DNA from 3 places in the Paenibacillus sp. PvR098 genome. Region 3 is predicted to be linked to each of the others. Evidence: riboswitches for the same ligand, from Rfam matches in the RefSeq annotation. Region 3 holds a riboswitch; each other region holds the start of a gene.

The links. Region 3 has a riboswitch for cobalamin ahead of JOE45_RS21620 (ribonucleoside-diphosphate reductase subunit alpha). Riboswitches for the same ligand answer to the same signal wherever they lie in the genome.
Region 1: another riboswitch for cobalamin. It lies ahead of JOE45_RS10780 (energy-coupling factor ABC transporter permease); the one in region 3 lies ahead of JOE45_RS21620 (ribonucleoside-diphosphate reductase subunit alpha).
Region 2: another riboswitch for cobalamin. It lies ahead of JOE45_RS07940 (nitroreductase family protein); the one in region 3 lies ahead of JOE45_RS21620 (ribonucleoside-diphosphate reductase subunit alpha).

Annotation. Positions count from the first base shown of each region.
Region 1 is NZ_JAFIBU010000001.1:2,150,759-2,156,918, reverse strand. It holds gene JOE45_RS10800 (methyl-accepting chemotaxis protein) at 1-442, shown strand, start outside; gene JOE45_RS10795 (energy-coupling factor ABC transporter ATP-binding protein) at 617-1,447, opposite strand; gene cbiQ (cobalt ECF transporter T component CbiQ) at 1,444-2,283, opposite strand; gene JOE45_RS10785 (energy-coupling factor ABC transporter substrate-binding protein) at 2,244-2,528, opposite strand; gene JOE45_RS10780 (energy-coupling factor ABC transporter permease) at 2,534-3,292, opposite strand; cobalamin riboswitch at 3,441-3,628, opposite strand; gene JOE45_RS10775 (SDR family oxidoreductase) at 3,733-4,518, opposite strand; gene JOE45_RS10770 (hypothetical protein) at 4,565-5,041, opposite strand; gene JOE45_RS10765 (hypothetical protein) at 5,234-5,482, shown strand; gene JOE45_RS23845 (hypothetical protein) at 5,593-5,724, shown strand; gene JOE45_RS10760 (hypothetical protein) at 5,837-6,121, shown strand; gene JOE45_RS10755 (DUF7010 family protein) at 6,128-6,160, shown strand, end outside.
Region 2 is NZ_JAFIBU010000001.1:1,593,121-1,599,280, reverse strand. It holds gene JOE45_RS07955 (manganese catalase family protein) at 1-673, opposite strand, end outside; partial or broken gene JOE45_RS07950 (Lin0512 family protein) at 1,236-1,412, shown strand; gene JOE45_RS07945 (AI-2E family transporter) at 1,646-2,650, shown strand; cobalamin riboswitch at 2,933-3,135, shown strand; gene JOE45_RS07940 (nitroreductase family protein) at 3,302-3,859, shown strand; gene JOE45_RS07935 (ABC transporter substrate-binding protein) at 3,925-5,226, shown strand; gene JOE45_RS07930 (PAS domain S-box protein) at 5,641-6,160, shown strand, end outside.
Region 3 is NZ_JAFIBU010000001.1:4,352,030-4,358,189, reverse strand. It holds gene JOE45_RS21640 (aldo/keto reductase) at 1-119, shown strand, start outside; partial or broken gene JOE45_RS21635 (EAL domain-containing protein) at 219-527, opposite strand; gene JOE45_RS24305 (diguanylate cyclase domain-containing protein) at 523-816, opposite strand; gene JOE45_RS21625 (copper resistance CopC/CopD family protein) at 1,157-2,821, opposite strand; cobalamin riboswitch at 2,998-3,193, shown strand; gene JOE45_RS21620 (ribonucleoside-diphosphate reductase subunit alpha) at 3,306-5,531, shown strand; gene JOE45_RS21615 (ribonucleotide-diphosphate reductase subunit beta) at 5,645-6,160, shown strand, end outside.

The DNA.
Region 1 (6,160 bases), 2.2 Mb from region 3:
AGCTGACGAAGTACGGAAATTAGCTGAGCAATCGGGTGATGCAGCGGCTCAAATTCGTGAACTCATCCAAGAGATTCAAACGGAAGCGGATAAAGCGGTTGAGTCTATGAATGATGGTACATCCATTGTCCAAGAAGGTATTAAGATGGTTCATTTAACTGGTGAAACCTTCGGAGACATTGTAAATTCAATCGAACGGTTGGCTGCCGAATCCCAAGAGGTTTCTTCTATTGTAGAACAAGTTAATGTAAGCTCGCAAAGCATGGTGGAAATGATGGAAGCTGTAGCTAATATTGCCGAACAATCCGCAGGCAATACACAGAACGTCGCTGCATCCGCAGAAGAACAAAATGCCTCTATGGAGGAGGTAGCATCTTCAGCGGAAGCTTTAAGTATGATGGCGCAAGAGCTGCAAGATGTTATAAGTAAATTCAAAGTGTAGAACAAACGGGAATAGGGGTGGGGTGATAAAGCGGTTGAAACCCGACGCACATCCCCCCAATGCCCAAACCGTTTGCAATTAAGGACCGTCCGGTGTTTTTTCTGTACGGTTTTTTGAATAAGTAAAAGCCGATTCCCAAGCATAGAGAAAGGGGATCGGCTTTTTTCTGTATGTTTATAACTCTTTCATAAGCTCCTTCAGCTCGGCGATGCTGCGAGGAGGGGGGCTTTCCACGCGAACTTTCGCGGGTAAACTCGACCAGACTTGCAGCAGCATGGGCGGTTCCAGACCGAGCGAAATCATCAAGTCCTCCTGTTTAAACACGTCGTAGGGTATGCCTTCCAGCAGGCATTTCCCATGATCCATCACCAGGATCCAGTCCGCCCAAGCATAGGCCAAATTCATATCGTGCGTAGCCATGACGACGGTGGTGCCGCTCTCATGAATCCGGTTTAATTCCTTCATGAGCTGCCGCTCGGACAAGCGGTCCAGATAAGCAGTCGGTTCATCCAGCAGGAGCAGCTCCGGCTCAAGGACCATCACTCCGGCAAGGGCAACCCGTTTTTTTTGGCCGAGGCTCAAGTGATGAATGGGTGTGTTGGCTACAAGCTCCAGACCCATGGACGCAAGCACATGTTGGGTACGCTGGGTAATGTCATGCTCGGGTATCCCGGCATTTCGTAGACCGTAGGAGATATCTTCGTACGGCGTACTGAGAATCAGCTGATGCTCCGGATCCTGAAACACAAGTCCAACCTGCTGCCGGAGCTTTTGGAGGTCACTCGGACGATAGGACATAGGAGAACCCTTCCAGCTCATCTCTCCGGCGGCAGGGCGGTGAATGCCGATCGCATGCAGGAACATGGTGGATTTGCCGGACCCGTTATGGCCGCAAATCGCGGTTTTCTTGCCTGCAGGCAAGCTCATCGTCAATCCTTGAAGCGCCTCATCCCCAGTTCCGGGGTAGCTGTAGCGTACATCGTGAGCCTCCATTAACGATTTCATATCATATCCCTCCAGCGAAGCCCCAGCTCGAATAGCAATAATAAGGTCACTCCGATACGGCTTTCCCATACATAACGCAAGGGCACGGGGCCCGCTTGATAAGGAGCCAGTTGAATATCTTGCGTAAATCCTCTTGCTATCAGACCATGCGATAGACTCTTAGACCGCTGCATCGTCTTGCCGAACAACCGGACGATCAGGATAGCCGTATCCTTCAGCCTGCGATCGAAGCCGGTCTGACCGCCGCGAGCCCTTTGAGCCGTATACATCTGCTGAGCCGTATCCGAGAGCACGAAGAGAAAGCGGTACATGATCAGCATCAATTCCAGCACCAACGACGGCACACGCAGTTTTTTCATCACCTGAAACAGATCGGACATTGAAGTGGTCAGCATGAGAAAGGTAATACAGGATAAACAAGCGATGATCCGGATGAGCAGGCCGAACGCTTGGTACATGCCTGCTTCCGTTACATAAGCCGTCCACTGTGCAAAGGTAAAGAGGGTGATCCCATTGGTGAGGGCCGTTACGGAATCGGTAGCTGAAAACTCGATGACAAGCGCCGGAAGACTGGCTGCATAGAAGAGGCAGGACGCCCCGATGAGCAGGCTGTACACTTTGACGGGGACCTGGGCATATTGGGTAGCCCATAGGAACATCCAGCCCATGATCAGGAGCTGAATGACGGGATGAGCTAAGTAAGACAGCACCAACAGAGAGGCTGCGAATCCGCTTTTCCACATCGGAGAAACGGACCGCAGCTTGTTCGTATAAGAGAGCGTATCGATCAGCTTAATCATAACGTTTTGGATTTGGAGGCTCTGCCCTTGAACCATCCGAACGCATAGCCGATGAAACCTGCGCCGATAGCAGCTTGCAGGGCAAACAGCATGCTTTCGGTTTCACCCGGAGGCTCCATCAGCGGGGAAAACCAGGGCTCATAAGCAGGCTGAATCTCGGTGATCATTTCTTCCGCAGCGCCGTCAGCTCCGCCAAATTCGCCGTTCACGAACAGGAGGGGAAGAACGGCCAATAATACAACGATGATCAAGATGAGAACGCTCATTTTACGGGTTATCATGGTGGTTAAGCCCCCTTCATTTTACTCTGCAGCAGTGACATTTCCTCAGAGCTGTTGGATTTCAGCCAGTTCCAGATCAGTACGGTGAGCAGTCCTTCGCTGATGGCCAAAGGGACTTGGGTAATCGCAAAGATACCTCCGAATTTAGCGAGCGAAGCGAGGAAGCCGCCGCTCTCTGCGGGAAATGCCAAAGATAATTGAATCGAGGTGACGACATAGGTAGACAGGTTAGCCAGCGCAGCCGCCGTAAAGATGGATAGCGTTTGTTTCCCTGTGGATCTCATCATCCCCCTGTATGCCGCATAACCGATCATGGGACCGGCGACAGCCATAGAGAACGCGTTGGCTCCAAGGGTGGTCAGACCGCCATGAGCAAGCAGCAAAGCTTGAAACAACAAGACAATGGATCCGAGCACGCTCATGGGCAGCGGACCGAACATGATGGCGCCAAGGCCCGTCCCGGTAGGATGCGAGCTGCTTCCTGTCACGGACGGAATTTTGAGTGCCGACAGGACGAGGATGAAGGCGCCAGCCACACCCAGCATGATTTTGAGTTCCGGCGTTTCCCTCGTAATTTTAATCAAGGCCCGGAGCCCGAGAATAAAGAACGGCACAAACACAGCCCACCAGAAGATCGCCCATCCCAGCGGAAGAAAGCCCTCCATAATATGCATGGCATAAGCGGATTGAGGTTCATTGACAGTCAGGTACAACGTAAATCCCAGGACTAATAGAAGCGTGCTTATTGCTTTTTTAGAGATCATACTTTACATATCCTCCTGTGTACGTAGTTATAGAACTCAAAAAACCAATCCTATTGGATTGGTCAGGGGTACGCATGAATAGACGACAAGATCCGTTAGCGGTGATCATCGTTTCATTATTCGTACACCATTCCTTTCCTCGAAGGCATTCGGGTGCGTAGATTAGGTAGGTCTCCTGGCTCTTGGATCGTTGTGTTCTCCCGTCTTCCCCAATGAATCATCGAGTGACATGCTGAGAGAAACTCCCCAAATACAGTGGCGGGACCGCTCGGGATTTGCACCCGATTCCCTGTTACCCTTTGCTAGTACAAAGGCACCTGATCTACTATGTATGTAATTCGTTTGTGGTAATTCATGCATATATGTATTCGCTATCAATCGTCAAATTCCTCTAAGTAACACGAATTTATTGAAATATAACACGAACGATAGGGTTTTGTCTATCTAAATCCTCCATCGGAATGCAAGATTTGGCCTGTAATCCACTGGGCATCATCCGTTGCTAGAAAAGTGATAAGCCGAGCCGCATCACGAGGCAATCCAACTCTCCCCAAAGGGGAGTGGCCTGCTAGCTCCTGCTGCAAATCCGGTGTCATCCAGCCTGTGTCGGTCGGTCCCGGATTTACAGCATTTACCGTGATCCCCTTGGACCCGACCTCTGCAGCAAATGTTCTTGTAAAGGCGTCTATAGCGCCTTTCGTCGTAGCATAAGAGATTTCGCCAACCATAGGACCCAAGGATTGACCGGAGGTCATGCTTATGATTCTGCCACCTGTGCCTTGACTAAACCTTCTTGCAAATTCGACGCTTAACATAGCTACGGCCCTAATGTTGATCGCATAGTGAGCATCTAACGATTCAGCAGTCATTGTATTCCAATCATCGTTTACAGAATAGCAAGCGTTATTCACCAGGATCGACGGCTTTCCCAGCTTTTCCTCAACTGTTTTTAGAATAAAAGGGATATTGTTTACATCGGAAAGATCAGCCATGATATGCTCACATTGTACGCCAAGCTGCACAATCTCATTACTAAGCTGGTCTTGTTCCTCGACATTACCGCCCCATGGCATGGTTTCATCGTAGTTAACCCAGTAGGTGAAGAAAATATCTGCTCCCTCGCTAGCCAGCGCTTTACATATTGCGGCACCTATTCCCGCGCTGCGGCTTGCTCCAGTTACGATGGCAATTCTGCCTTGTAATTTACGGGTGTTCATCGGATTCATCTCGTTTACACTTCCGTTTCCTAATAAAATATAAACTGCTGAAATGCTATGTTCTGGGTCTTTTCTTTTTCCACCACAAGAAGACGATGCCAATGAGTACCAACATAACTACGAGAGCTAGGGTGAAGCCTGAACCAGTGCTTGTCTGCACCATTGGAATCGGTTCTCCAAGTTGGTCTTCGTTAAATCCGGTGGCCAATCCCGTATTCCCGCAAAGCCTCGGCCGCAGTTTCCCGTCCTCCATCCCGGCAAACACAACGTACTCGTCTCCTGTCTTAAATTCCGTCCAACCGTTCTGGTTTAAGGTAAGCTTACCGCTTGGGTCACCCTTCCAAGCCTTAGCGACTTCAAAATGAAGTTTATCTCTGTTTTGCGAAACTACGGTTCCTTTAAACACCATTTGGGAAAATTCCATTTCTTCTTGGGGAGCGCGCGGCGGAGCACAAGACAGGGCAAATGCCGATTGCGAAGTAATAAAACTGAAGCATAAGAGGATTATCAAGATGAGACTTGCTTTTTTCATACGATCAACCCCAGACCTATGAATTGGTTAGCTTACCTTATAACGTAACGCTGAGGGTGAATGTTGCACAAGAGAAAAGCCGCTTAAACCCTGTTTACTTCAACATACAGGTACTAGAAGAAAATAGTACTATTTCAACATGTGAAAACCCTTTAAAATATTTATAAGGAAGAAAATGTTAGGGATGATCTTATGATGGTAATGACGGATCGTATAACGATGTTAAAAAAGCATGAAAATGATTGCTACAGCATCTGTCTGTATTTATTACAAAGTGAGAAGCTGGCTTGCGAAGCAGCAAAAAAAGCACTTTATAATTTGAGTATATGCGATTCATTTTTTGCTGCCAATCCCCAAACCGTGAGTGAACTGCTGCGTAAGGAATCGATGAGATCAGCCCTCCAAATGAAGAAGGAGCAATCCGATTTGCTGCCGCTGTAATCAATGGAGCAACATTTGCGAAAAGAGGTTATCCAAGGATGGTGGATAGCCTATTTGAGTGTGGATATCTATTTATCGTTACGAGAGCAAGAGTTTGATCAATAGGAGGGATGGAATGGACACATGTCAAACGGAAGATTGGATACTTAGATCACTTTCTCGCGGATCGATTTAGGCGGCTAGGAATTCCTTTGTACATAGGCTTGTTCATGGTGATGCCGCTGCTGATGTATGCTTACTAGTCGCCCAAGACGAAAAAGATGCTTACATAGAGTTCCCAGAAGGATAAAATGGCTTCAACATATGCCTCATTTGGTTGGAATGATTTGGTTAGTACTGGGGGTAATTCTGGCTATGCTGATGTACAGTGATGTCATGACCTTCAGATCACCGGGAGGATGGAACGCTGAAAGCTTGGTTAATTCCATCTATGAGACCTTCATGTGCACCGGCGTATGTATTGGACTCGTCTATCTGTTTCAACGTTTCTCCCAACAATCAACCTCTTTGCTCAAACAACTTTCCGCTAACAGCTACGCGGCATATTTTATTCATGTTCTGGTGGTGGTCCTGCAGTATGCTGTGGAATCTGTGGAGATTGGCGCTTATGTCCGTTTTGGCTTTGTCACATTGGTTTGATTAAAATTGGAAAGAGGGATTGATATGGCTCATTCATTA
Region 2 (6,160 bases), 2.8 Mb from region 3:
GCACACCTTTTTCCTCATATTTCCTGGCTTCGTTAAATGACTTGTTGCTTAAAGATGGAATCGGTACTAATTTTGTTACATTTACTCCTGTTGCGATTTCTAATGCCTTAGCATAGGCAACAACGTGAACCCCGCCCCGCACAAGGAGGAAGCCTACAACTTCGCGTGCAGCCGGATGATCCGTCATTTCGTATACTTTCATTTTATGAGTCCTGGCTCCACATTCCAGGAAGAAGTTATGAAGCAAATCTTCCACCAAGTTACCACTGTTAAACACATTGGCTCCAGTCCATGGATTACCCATGGAGTCGAACGGCATAGCTCCCTGAGCCCCAGCCAAGAAGTGATAAGACAAGCGCGCATCTTTAACGGAATCGAGCGGAGTAGCATCCGGTTTTTTAGTTTCTGTTGAACCTCTCAGACAATTGTTGATAGCATGCGATACCAACTCGACATGGCCAAGTTCTTCAGCCGTTATGCTCATTACCAAATCGTAGAAAGGCTTAAGTTTTTTCTTTGAACGGAAATTAAAGGATTGATACAGATAATTGTTCAACGTCGACATTTCTCCGAACTTCCCGCCTAACAGTTCTTGTACGGCAGCAGCAGCATTTGGATCCGGCTTCTCAACCTCAGGAATCTCAATCGCTATTTCCTCCATGCGTTTGAACATTAACTTCTCATCCTCTCTACGATTATTCTTTACGTAATATAGTTACACCTAATCTATAATTATAAAACATTAGAGTGGTTTACTAGGATGTGGCGTGTTATACAACTCATAAACTAATGAAGATACCAGCGAGACAAGTGTGTCCCTTGACTCTGTAGATCGGCGTCCACTAGGAGTCAACTCGGCTGCGGTTACACGCGGATAGCGTTTGGATTTAGAATGAAGTTTCCTGTTGGGCCAATGGAAGATTCCTCTTAAAGTTAGCTGTTGATTCAACTGAAAGTTTATGTTGAAAATGATTGGGATGAATTGCTTTACTATTGAAGAATGGACTTGTCGAGGGACAAGAACATATATCGCGCGCTGCGCGGCTTTTTTATTTTTGGTTCTCTCAGAAAAGGGGAGCAAAAATGAGTAGGATACAGCGAAAAAAAACTGTTAGGTTGCTGAAAGTCTTTGCATATTTATGCGTAACAACAAAAATGGAGCCACGCGGGTTTGCGGGCTCCATTTTCTAATTAATTCTGGAATATCACATGTGTAAGTGTAAAAATATTTTCGTCTACATGGGCAAAACGTGACAAAGGCAGCCGTCAGGGCAGTTCAAAATTCCATACACCATAATTCAATGCCTGGTCTACGATCGGTTCTTCCCAATAACGACATACATAACATGAAAGTGAAGGTAAGGCTGGCCGTTCCTGCTGACAAGGAGGCTAGATTGGACCGAATCATTTGAACCCGCTAAGCCCCCTACATTTTTACTTACTTTTATGTGGAGGGTAAATTGTCCTATAACTCGCTAGGTAGAAACTTCATCAAAAATGAAAATTCGGCTTATTTTTATTACAAATTAAGAATTTTTATAATTCTAGATGCCTGCTTGCGTATTTATCATTGCGCTAACCAATTTTCATCTTGTAGACTAGAGTAGAGAGAAAATTGGCGGGTGACTTGAATGGAGATGAATGGGTGGAGAATATTAGGCGATTCTTTTTAAATTTAACGGTAAGACGATTCTTCATCATTATCGTTATATGTATTTTGCTATTTAGTATAAGGGACATGCTGAACTTGATTCTGTTAACCTTTTTATTAATCTACATCATGAACAGTCTTCAGCAAGTTCTAACGAGAAAATTAAGTAAATACGTGATTGTCAATAGTAAGGTCATCATTATATTGTTATATCTGATTATGGTTACCATATTCGTTATCGCAATCATTAATTACTTGCCGAAGGTCTATGTGCAAATCAAACAATTAAAAGATATTCTGGTCGGATTAACGAATATGCCAGTCCCCCAAGATGAACTATCCCAATATGTGTACAGAACCTTGAAAGACTTGAATTTGCAATCTTACGTAAAACAAGGCTTTGAATACATTCTTAGAATAAGTAATTGGGGAACAACATTCGTTTTGGCGATCGTTCTGAGCTTTGTCTTTATTCTTGAGAAAAATAGAATTATTGCATTTACTTCCAGGTTAAAAAGAAGCAAGCTTTCTTGGCTTTATGAAGAGTTCGAGTATTTTGGTAAGAAATTCATTCTGTCTTTCGGGAAAGTCATTGAAGCTCAAATGCTTATTGCTCTATGCAATACTGTATTTACGATTATCGGACTATGGATTCTAGGCTTTCCTTACCTGTTTGCTCTAACCATTATGATTTTCCTGCTTAGTTTAGTTCCCGTAGTGGGTTTTTTAATTTCATTAATTCCTTTATGTATCATCGGGTATACAATAGGCGGACATCTGATGGTGATCTATGTGCTATCCATAATCGCTGTGCTTCACTTCCTGGAGGGTTATTTCTTAAATCCGAAACTGATGTCTTCTAAAGTGAATCTTCCTATGTTCTATACGTTTGTTATTCTCATTTTCTCAGAGCATTACCTGGGCATATGGGGCTTGATCGTGGGAATTCCTATCTTTATCTTTGTATTAGATATCATTGATGTCGATACGGCGGAATAATCGATGTTTTGGCAGCTGGTCTTGAACCCGAGGAACGCATGAATTTATGAAGCAGCACACCGCGGCGGTTTATGATATGCAGAGATTCTCAGTTAATAGATTTTGTTGTTCAAGTTATGGCGGATCGAGATTTCAATGTGGAAATTTAAGAAATATCCGGTTTGATCAAGGACGGATGGTAGTATTTGGGTAATTGTCTTTATATGCGTTGACAATTGCAAGTTTCGCAACTAAGCTAAAGGAAGTATTCAGTAAAAAGGGTAGGTTGGATACAACTCAACTTCATATCAATAGAAAATAGGTGTGAGAAGAACGCTTCTATCACTTAAAAGGGAAGTTCGGTTTCATTCCGACACGGTCCCGCCACTGTATATGGATTTCAGCAACTCAAGCTGATCCTTTCAGAACAACCACTGGAATATAGCCCGGGAAGGTCTGAAAGATATATCCTTAGTCAGGAGACCTGCCTATTTTAACAACACTGCAGCCCTACGCGGAATTAGGGAGTGTTAGAGATCGGATGTTCTTTTTATGTAGGTGGTTCAGTTTCTTTGGAAAGCGCCTGCCTTATTAGAGTTATATCCAGGCATTTCTAACATTCTCAATGTTGGAAATGCTTTTTTTATTTTCTATCAAAAGGAGATATGAACAATGTCCATCACGAAAGCATTAAGAAGCCGCAGAGCGGTAAGAAGCTATGAGCCGAAAGAAGTAGAAACGGAGAAAATCAACGCGCTGCTGGAAGCGGCCACCTGGGCGCCCAACGATCGTTTGCGTGAACCGTGGCATTTTTATGTAATCCGCGGGGAAGCGAAGGCGCGATATGAACAGATCGCCCGGGATTTTCTGGAGGAGCGGTTTCCAACGAAGCCGCATTTGGTGAAGGAATCGATCGCGGTGCTGGAAGCAACGCCGCTTGTCATTGTAGCCACCTCGGATGTCATTCCGGGCGATGAAGCGTCCTCCGAGGATAATGAATATGCCGTTGCTTGCGCGATACATTCCATGTGGCTGACTGCGCAGGAGCTGGGGCTGGGCCTAGTATGGCGGACAAGAGGCATAGGTCTTTCCAGAGACGAACGATTGTACAAGCTGATCGGCTCCCCGGAGAACAAGAAAATTGTCGGGGCCGTATTCGTCGGCTATCCTTCTGCTGACAGTGTGGAAACGAAACGTACGGCATTCCAAGACAAAACGACATGGCTGTAAGTTGGTATTTGTCCGGAAGAATTTGTCGAGTCGAGACTTCATGTACCAAATTAAGGAGAAGGAACATGAACCGTGCCGTTTATTTTCTGCTTTATGTATTCTTTGCGGTTTTACTAGTTGGATGTAACTCTCAGCAGGATTCCGAATCGAATAAGGAAGTTCAACGGAATGGAGATCCCCAAAAGCTGAGACTTGCCTGGACGAGCGATGCCGGGTTCCCATCCCCCTTTGCCTTTAGTTCCAGAGGACCAGCTGGGTACCTTCGAGTCAGTTATCTTTATGATACGTTAACCTGGAAGGATCAACAGGGTATTATTCCATGGTTGGCTCAGAGTTGGGAGACTTCCGATAACGGAAGGACTTACACCGTTCATTTGAGAGAAGGTGTCAAATGGCAGGATGGGAAGGAACTCACAGCTTCTGACGTTAAATTTACGTTTGCATATCTTTCTCAGCATGGTTTCGCTTGGGGAGATACCAGTATGATAGACGATGTCGAAGTTAAAAATAACACGACCGTAGTCTTTCATCTAAATAAGCTTTTTTCACCATTTGTGGAAGAAGTCATGGGAGTGATCCCTATTATTCCTGAATACATTTGGGCTAACGTTAAAGACCCCAAATCCTTCCGCGGAGAAGGAGCTGCTGTTGGAACCGGTCCTTATATTCTCAAGAGCTATAATCAAGAGTCCGGGCAGCATCTATTCACGGCTAATGCAGACTATTTTAAAGGAAAGCCCGTTGTTGAGGAAATTTCCTTTATCACTGCCAACAACACGGTATTATCGCTAAAAAATAAGGATATCGATGCCGTCTTGTCCAACAATTACAAAGATGTTCAGGAGCTGAAAAAAGCAGGCTATCAAGTCATGGAAAGCAATCCTCATGGAAGTATCGTCCGTATGGTATTTAATCTGGATCATCCTCTATTGGGTCTTAAAGATTTGCGGCACGCGATAACCTATGCTCTTGACCGGGCTGCGATTGCCGAAAAAGTGCTCGGCGGTAATGGAGCGGTTGGAAATGCAGGGGTCATCCCACCTGGATCACCATGGTATAACCCCAATGTCAGGGCGTATGATTATCATTTGGAGAAGGCCAATGGCATATTGGACAGCCTGGGATTTGAAGATCGCAATCAGGACGGGATTAGGGAAACGAGGGATGGTACGAATCGAAACTCGGGAAACGGAGTTAAAGTGAAGCCTGAGAAATCAGGCTTATTTTTAACGGTGACGGCAACTGGTGCTTTGAAACGATTACGGTTGTCGTACATCCAGCAAGTTCTCTTGCTAGTTCTCAAAAGAGAGTTTATTTTTGGACTTCTATGGAACCGGTTCCGTATACCAATGTGTTACATAGAATAGAAAGGGAATAACCCATGACATCAGTGATTATAACAACCTCCGCATTTGGTGCGGAATAATCATGTAGTAAATGGTAAACCCACATTTTGTAAAATTAATCAATATCGAAATAGTAATATTATACCAAGCTAAAATAACATATTTTAAATAATGGAAGATGTAATCAATTTATTTAATGTTTGATTTTATTTGAAATCATTGATATATATTAATTGACATTAATTAGTGACACACGGGATCAGCAGGAGTTGTTCTATAGATTCAGCCCAAAATACAAGTAAAATGATGGATTTACTCTTGTTGTATTCCAAATTGAATCTTGCTGTGTTAAAGGATCCACGATCGTACATTCTATAAACGCATATGATTAGCAACGATGCTGTTGTATAATAATCGATATGAGGAGGGCGGAGTATGCAAATGGCATTTGACCACCAAGTTTTATTTGAACATGTATATAAGAATGCTTCGATCGGTATAGCCTTAGTATCGATGGATCGAAAGTGGATATGTGTAAATCCCGCGGTGTGTACGATCTTTGGATATGCAGAAGAGGAATTAATGACACTTACGGCGGCAGACTTGACCTATCCTGATGATCTAAACAATAACGAGTATTTAATAAAAGAATTGCTGGAAGGTGTTATTTCTTCTTTTGAAGTAGAAAAACGGTACATTCATAAAAATGGAGAACTCATTTGGACTTCATTACATGTTTCGCTAGTACGTGATGAAACGGATGGAAAACCTCTTTACTTCATTTCACAAGTTATTGACATTACTAAGAGTAAACTTGTGGAACAAAAGTTGCAGGAAAGCATTGAACGTTATACATCGTTAAAAAAGTACAACCACGATGCCATCATTTCGTTTGGTTTGGACGGCAGTATTATAAATGGAAATCAAATGGCGGAACAGCTATCCGGATATCGCA
Region 3 (6,160 bases):
TCAAGCACCCTGCGGTTACTGCGGTCATTCCCGGCTGCAAAAGCCAAGAGCAGGTTATAGCCAATGCGAGAGCGGCGGAATACGTCGGGGACGGACACCCTCAAAGCTGGAAGCTGTAATCCGATTATCCAAAGCATACATATTCATGTTTTTGAGTCGAACCAAAACTTTTACAAACCAAACGGCCCCATCGCCTTGAAGGCGGGGGCCGCTTTGTTTTACACCACCATGTTCCTCTGCAGCAAAGCGTGAAACTCATCTGCCGGAACCGGTCGGCTGTATATGTAACCTTGAATCTCCCTACATTTGACATCCAGCAGAAACGAGAGCTGTTCTTCCGTCTCCACTCCTTCCGCGATGACATTCAGCTTCAAGCTTTGCGCCATCGCCATGATCGCCTGCACGATCGCGGCATCATCCGGGTCATCGGTAATATCCCTTACAAATTGCTGCGCGATTTTCAGCTTGTCGATGGGGAATTTTTTCAAATAGTTCAGTGAAGAAAATCCCGTGCCAAAATCATCAATTCTTCAGCCGTTCCGCCGCTTCGACGAGCAATCGATCACCAAAGGCGTGACCGAACGTATCATTTACATTCTTGAACCGGTCGAGATTGATAAACAGGACGGCCAGCTGGGTTCCGGCTAATCGGGCCGCTTCAATGGAAGTCTCAAGGGACTGCTGAAATTTCTCTCGATTCGGCAGTCCGGTAAGCTGGTCATGAAAGGCCAAATCGTGTAAACGCCGTTCCGTATCTTCTCTATTCCGGAGATCGGCTATAGCAAAATACAACAAAGGGACTGTTAGCAGAGTCATCCCTGCTGCATCTGCCAAGTGGATAAGCCAGCCGTTCCAACCCGCATAGAAGTATCGGGTCGCCATCTCCGTACATTCCGCCAACAGCAGCAAAGACGAAATGGCATACCAGGTTGTTATCAGTTGATTTGCTTGTTTCTTCAAAGACACATAAAGAACCGGCCCGGCAGCAATCGAGATGAACCCGAGCGCAATCCAATCCACTTGATCATAGGGAAGACCTAACACTCCCCTGATCGAGAACAGCCCGGCTTGCGTTCCTATCAAAGTAAACCATAGACGCAGAAGAATTTTTGGTCATAAAGTCCTATGCGCTGGTGTATTTTTGTCGTATCAGGCATTAAAAAACTCTTTCTTCCTTTTCATATACCGTTTCGTCATCATTGCTGTCCATGACCCGAACCTCCAGCTTCCAATGGCCGGGATATGGCAAGTAGGCCCCGCGAGCCTTGTAGCTGTACCTTTTCATTCCAAATGATTCCTCAAAGCTCGGATCCTCAAAATATTCCAGAGGAACACTCAGCGGAGCGATTTCCGGACTGTCGATCGATTGAAGCTTCATGATGACTTGCTTTGGTTTACCGAGCTTCTCAGGCAGCCACACCTTCACCGTAAAATCATTCACACCTGGAACGTTTGGACTGATCTGCGCCGTCATGTGTATCTTTTCGCCCATCACATGCCAATTCAACGGTTCATTAGCAGGAGCCGGCAGTAAATAGGTGAAGATGCCGACAATTCCCAAGATAAGCGCCATCAGCAGCGCGTCCGTCCGAATCAAGCCCCCTACGCGCTGTTCGTTGTTCTTCCGATAATAATAACGAACCGACGATGCGGTGACGACTACCAAAAGCACCAGCACGGTTTTGACAATCAAAAGCTTGCCCCAGGACGTTTCCACGATATAACGAATATCCGGCAGGAAAATGAAGGTCATCAGCACGCCCGAAACGATCAGCACCAACATACTGATCAACGCAGCCGTAGAAAAAAACGGATAAAACCGCCTTGCTTGCTCCCTCTCGCTTTTCCAAAGCGTAAGCAGCGTCAGCAGCCCCCCGATCCAAACGGAGGAAGCGGCGAGATGCACAAAGTCCAGAGTGAGCGTCTCCTTAGCGGGCTGGAAGGCCGCGGCGTGGCCGAGCAAGCTTTTGGCAAACCAGACGGCAGCAACCCATATATAGTCCAGCAGAGCGTTTCGATACAGCATAACAAACGAGAGCAGAGCCAGCAGGATACCTCCAAGCCAGGCATAGCCGATGTTTGTCTGCGAAAACAATCGCAGAAGCGCATCCGCTCCACCGTCACCGATCAGATCACCCATATGAGCCCACATGAACACAATGTAAACAATAAGGTAAGCCTGCTGCCAGCGCTCCGCGCTCCGCCGCAAACGGGTCTTCGTCTCCATCGGACTTCCTGTACCGAACCAACGGAGCCACAAGAGCAAACCGGTAAAGCCCAGCATTGTAATATAGAAAGCGATGCGTGAAGCAAACTGCAGCACGTCCTTCACTCCGAAGCGGTCCAGCGGCCCGCTGTCGTGATAGTGAAGATGATCCATGTCAGCCTCAATCCCGGACGCCGGCGCCGGCCCGCTCAAGCTCTCGCCTACGGCGAACAGATACGTTCCGTTCACCGGATGACCATCCGCCGAGATGACATGATACGTTACCAGATAAGTCCCCTGTCCAAGCCTCGGCAAGTTCAGCGTCAACGCCGTCTGACTTGCATTCAGCACGGCGTTTTGTTCCGTTACCAGCCGTTTGTTCCTGTCGTACACCCTTAATTGATATAACTCTTTTTCCAACCTTTCATTGAAGGTAAGAACAATCTGGTCCGGCGCTTGCACAAGTTCACTTCCTGCCGCCGGCTGAGCCTCAACCAGGCTTGCATGGGCGTCCGCCCGCGAAGCCATTCCGAAAGCGAAAACAATCACCGAACATAATAAGAAGAAATAAACCGGACGCCTCAGCAGCCGGGGTATGAAATCAATGAAATGCATGGTGAATCCCCCTTCAAGTAAGTACCAAAATAAATGTAGCATAAATGACTCACACAAACCAAATGCAGCGCAAGGCACATGGAAAGCTCGCTTTTTTGTCGAATCTCGTATGAAATCATACATTGACAACCGGCGCAAAAATGAGTTAAATTCATACTATCGCTTTAACAAAACAACTACATATGGTAGAAGCAGGCGCCTTCCACTACGATATATTGTGGAAGGTCGAAAAGTAAAGCCGGTGCAAGTCCGGTGCGGCCCCGCCACTGTAACGAAGATGTTATCGGCCCGATTCGCCACCGTTCGACTCGGACAACGACCGGTAAGAGCAGCACTTCAAAGTCAGAAAACCGCCCGCTTCTTCGGCACGATTCACCCTACGACAGATAGGGAGGTGCCACCTATGACGGATATTGGCATGCCTCCGCCTGTCGGGAACGGGCGAAGGCATGCTTTTTACATGAACAAGAGGAGCTGGATGTATATGATTATCGTCAAAAGAGACGGCACGAAAGAAGAGCTAGTGTTTTCCAAAATGAAAAAAGTAATCGACTTTGCTTGCGAAACGTATCCCGAATGCGATCCGCTGGAGCTGGAAACCGCTTTGCTGCCTTTGTTCCGCAATGAAATTACGACCAAGGAAATACAGCGCCTGCTGATTCAAGTCGCTGTAGAGAAAACGAGCGTTGAGCAGCCAAATTGGCAGTACGTGGCCGCCAAGCTTTTGACGTATGATCTGTACAAAGAAGCTCAATTGAATCGTAAATACGGTCATTTTGGATATGGCGATCTGTATTCCCTGATTACCTATTTAACACAAACTGGCCTGTACGGCGAATATATTCTTGAGCACTATAATAAAGAAGAGATCCGGGAGCTCGGCACCTACATCAAACCGGAGAGAGACTACCTGCTGAACTACATCGGCCTGAAGACGCTCGCGGACCGATACCTGATCAAAGGGCTGGATAAAGAAGTACTCGAGCTGCCGCAGGAGCTGTTCATGGGTGTTGCGATGCATTTGGCCATGAAGGAATCGGACAAGCTATACTGGGCCAAGCGGTTCTACGATGTGCTCAGCAATCTGGAAATGACGGTTGCGACTCCAACTTTGGCTAATGCCCGCAAGCCGCTGCATCAATTGTCGAGCTGCTTTATCGATACGGTGCCGGATAACCTGTGGGGCATATACAACGTAGACCAAAGCTTCGCCCAAGTGTCCAAGCACGGCGGTGGCATGGGAATTTATGTAGGTAAAGTCCGCAGCAAGGGCTCTAACATTCGCGGCTTCAAGGGAGTAGCCGGGGGCGTCATCCCATGGATCAAAAACTATAACAATACCGCAATTGCCGTCGACCAGCTTGGCGTCCGTTCCGGCGCCGTGGCGGTTTATCTGGACGTGTGGCATAAAGATGTACTGGACTTCCTGAACCTGAAAACAAATAACGGGGACGACCGGATGAAGGCCCACGATATTTTCCCTGGCGTATGTATTCCTGATTTGTTCATGAAGACGGTAGAGGAACGCGGCAGCTGGTATTTGTTCGACCCGCATGAGGTGCGCAAAGTCAAAGGGTACTCCATTGAGGATTCTTATGGCGAGGAGTGGGAACGCCGTTATTGGGAGTGCGTGAATGACGACAAAATCTCGAAGGATGAAATTCCGGCGATCGATATCATGAAGCGTATCCTGACCAGCGCTTTCGAGACGGGCACCCCGTTCGTGTTCTTCCGCGACACGGTCAACCGCGCCAATCCGAATAAGCATAAAGGCATGATCTACTGTTCGAATTTATGTACTGAAATTTGCCAGAACATGAGCCCGACGGAAATGATCCAAACCCAGCACGAAGACGGCATCATCACCTCTACGGTGAAGAGCGGCGATTTCGTCGTTTGCAATCTCTCGTCTACCAACCTTGGCCGCGTCTATACAAAGGAAGATATTGAACGTGTAGTAACGACGCAAATGCGAATGATGGACAACGTTATTGATTTGAACTACTACCCGATTCCGCAAGCGGAAATTACCAATAAAAAGTACCGTGCCGTAGGCCTTGGTTCCAGCGGATATCACCAGATGATGGCTCAGCTTCATATCCAGTGGGAATCCGACGAGCATGTGCAAAAAGCAGATGAAGTTTACGAGTGGATGAACTACTATGCCATTAAAGCTTCTATGGAAATCGCTAAGGAAAAAGGCGCATATCCGGTCTTCGAGGGCAGCGAATGGCAGTCCGGCGTTTACTTCGAAGAGCGTGGATATAGCAGTCCCGAGTGGCTGGAGCTTAAAGAGCAGGTGGCCAAGCACGGCGTTCGCAACGGCTGGATGTTCGCCATCGCGCCGACGGCTTCCACCTCCTTGATCGCCGGTTCGACCGCGGGCATAGATCCGATTTTCAATAAGTTTTTCATTGAGGAGAAGAAGAACGCCGTCATTCCGCAAACGGCGCCTAACTTGAATCCCGATACGATGTGGTACTACAAGGAAGCACATCGGATTGATCAGCACTGGAGCATCCGTGCAGCCGGTGCCCGCCAACGACACATCGATCAATCGCAATCATTCAATCTGTACATCACACCGGAGCTGTCCGCACGTGATTTCCTCGAGCTGTACATGGCTGCTTGGAAGAACGGGTTAAAAACCGTTTATTACGTCCGTAACCAGAGCCTAGAGGTTGAGGAATGCGTTAGCTGCAGCGCTTAATACAAACCTCATTGAAGCGTAATAACGGATCGACAGGTACTCATCATGCCTGGCGATCCTCTATTTTTGTACCCAAAATAAACAGATTTATTTCAGCTGCAGGAGGCAACCGAATGGAACTTCAAAAAAAGAAGTTGTTTAACGAGCACGGAGACCGCGATTGGGGTAAGCGCCGGATCATTGGCGGCAATACGACCAATCTGATTGAGCTAAACAATGTGAAATACGACTGGGCGACTAAGATGTATCGCACAATGATGAACAATTTTTGGATTCCAGAGGAAATCCCGCTCGCACAAGACGCGAAGGATTATAAATTCCTGTCTCCGGAAGAGCGTCAAAGCTATGATAAAATCATTTCTTTCCTTATTTTCCTTGATTCGCTGCAGACGGCCAATCTGCCGAACATCAACGAGTACATCACGGCTCCGGAAGTGAACTTGTGCCTCACCGTCCAAACGTTCCAGGAAGCCGTTCACAGCCAGAGCTATTCTTATATTCTCGACAGCGTCTCTTCCGCGGAAGCGCGCGACGATATTTATAATCAGTGGCGCGAAGACAAGCACCTGCTGCGCCGCAACCGGTTCATTACGGATCTGTACGAGCGGTTTATCGAAACCCCGTCGACA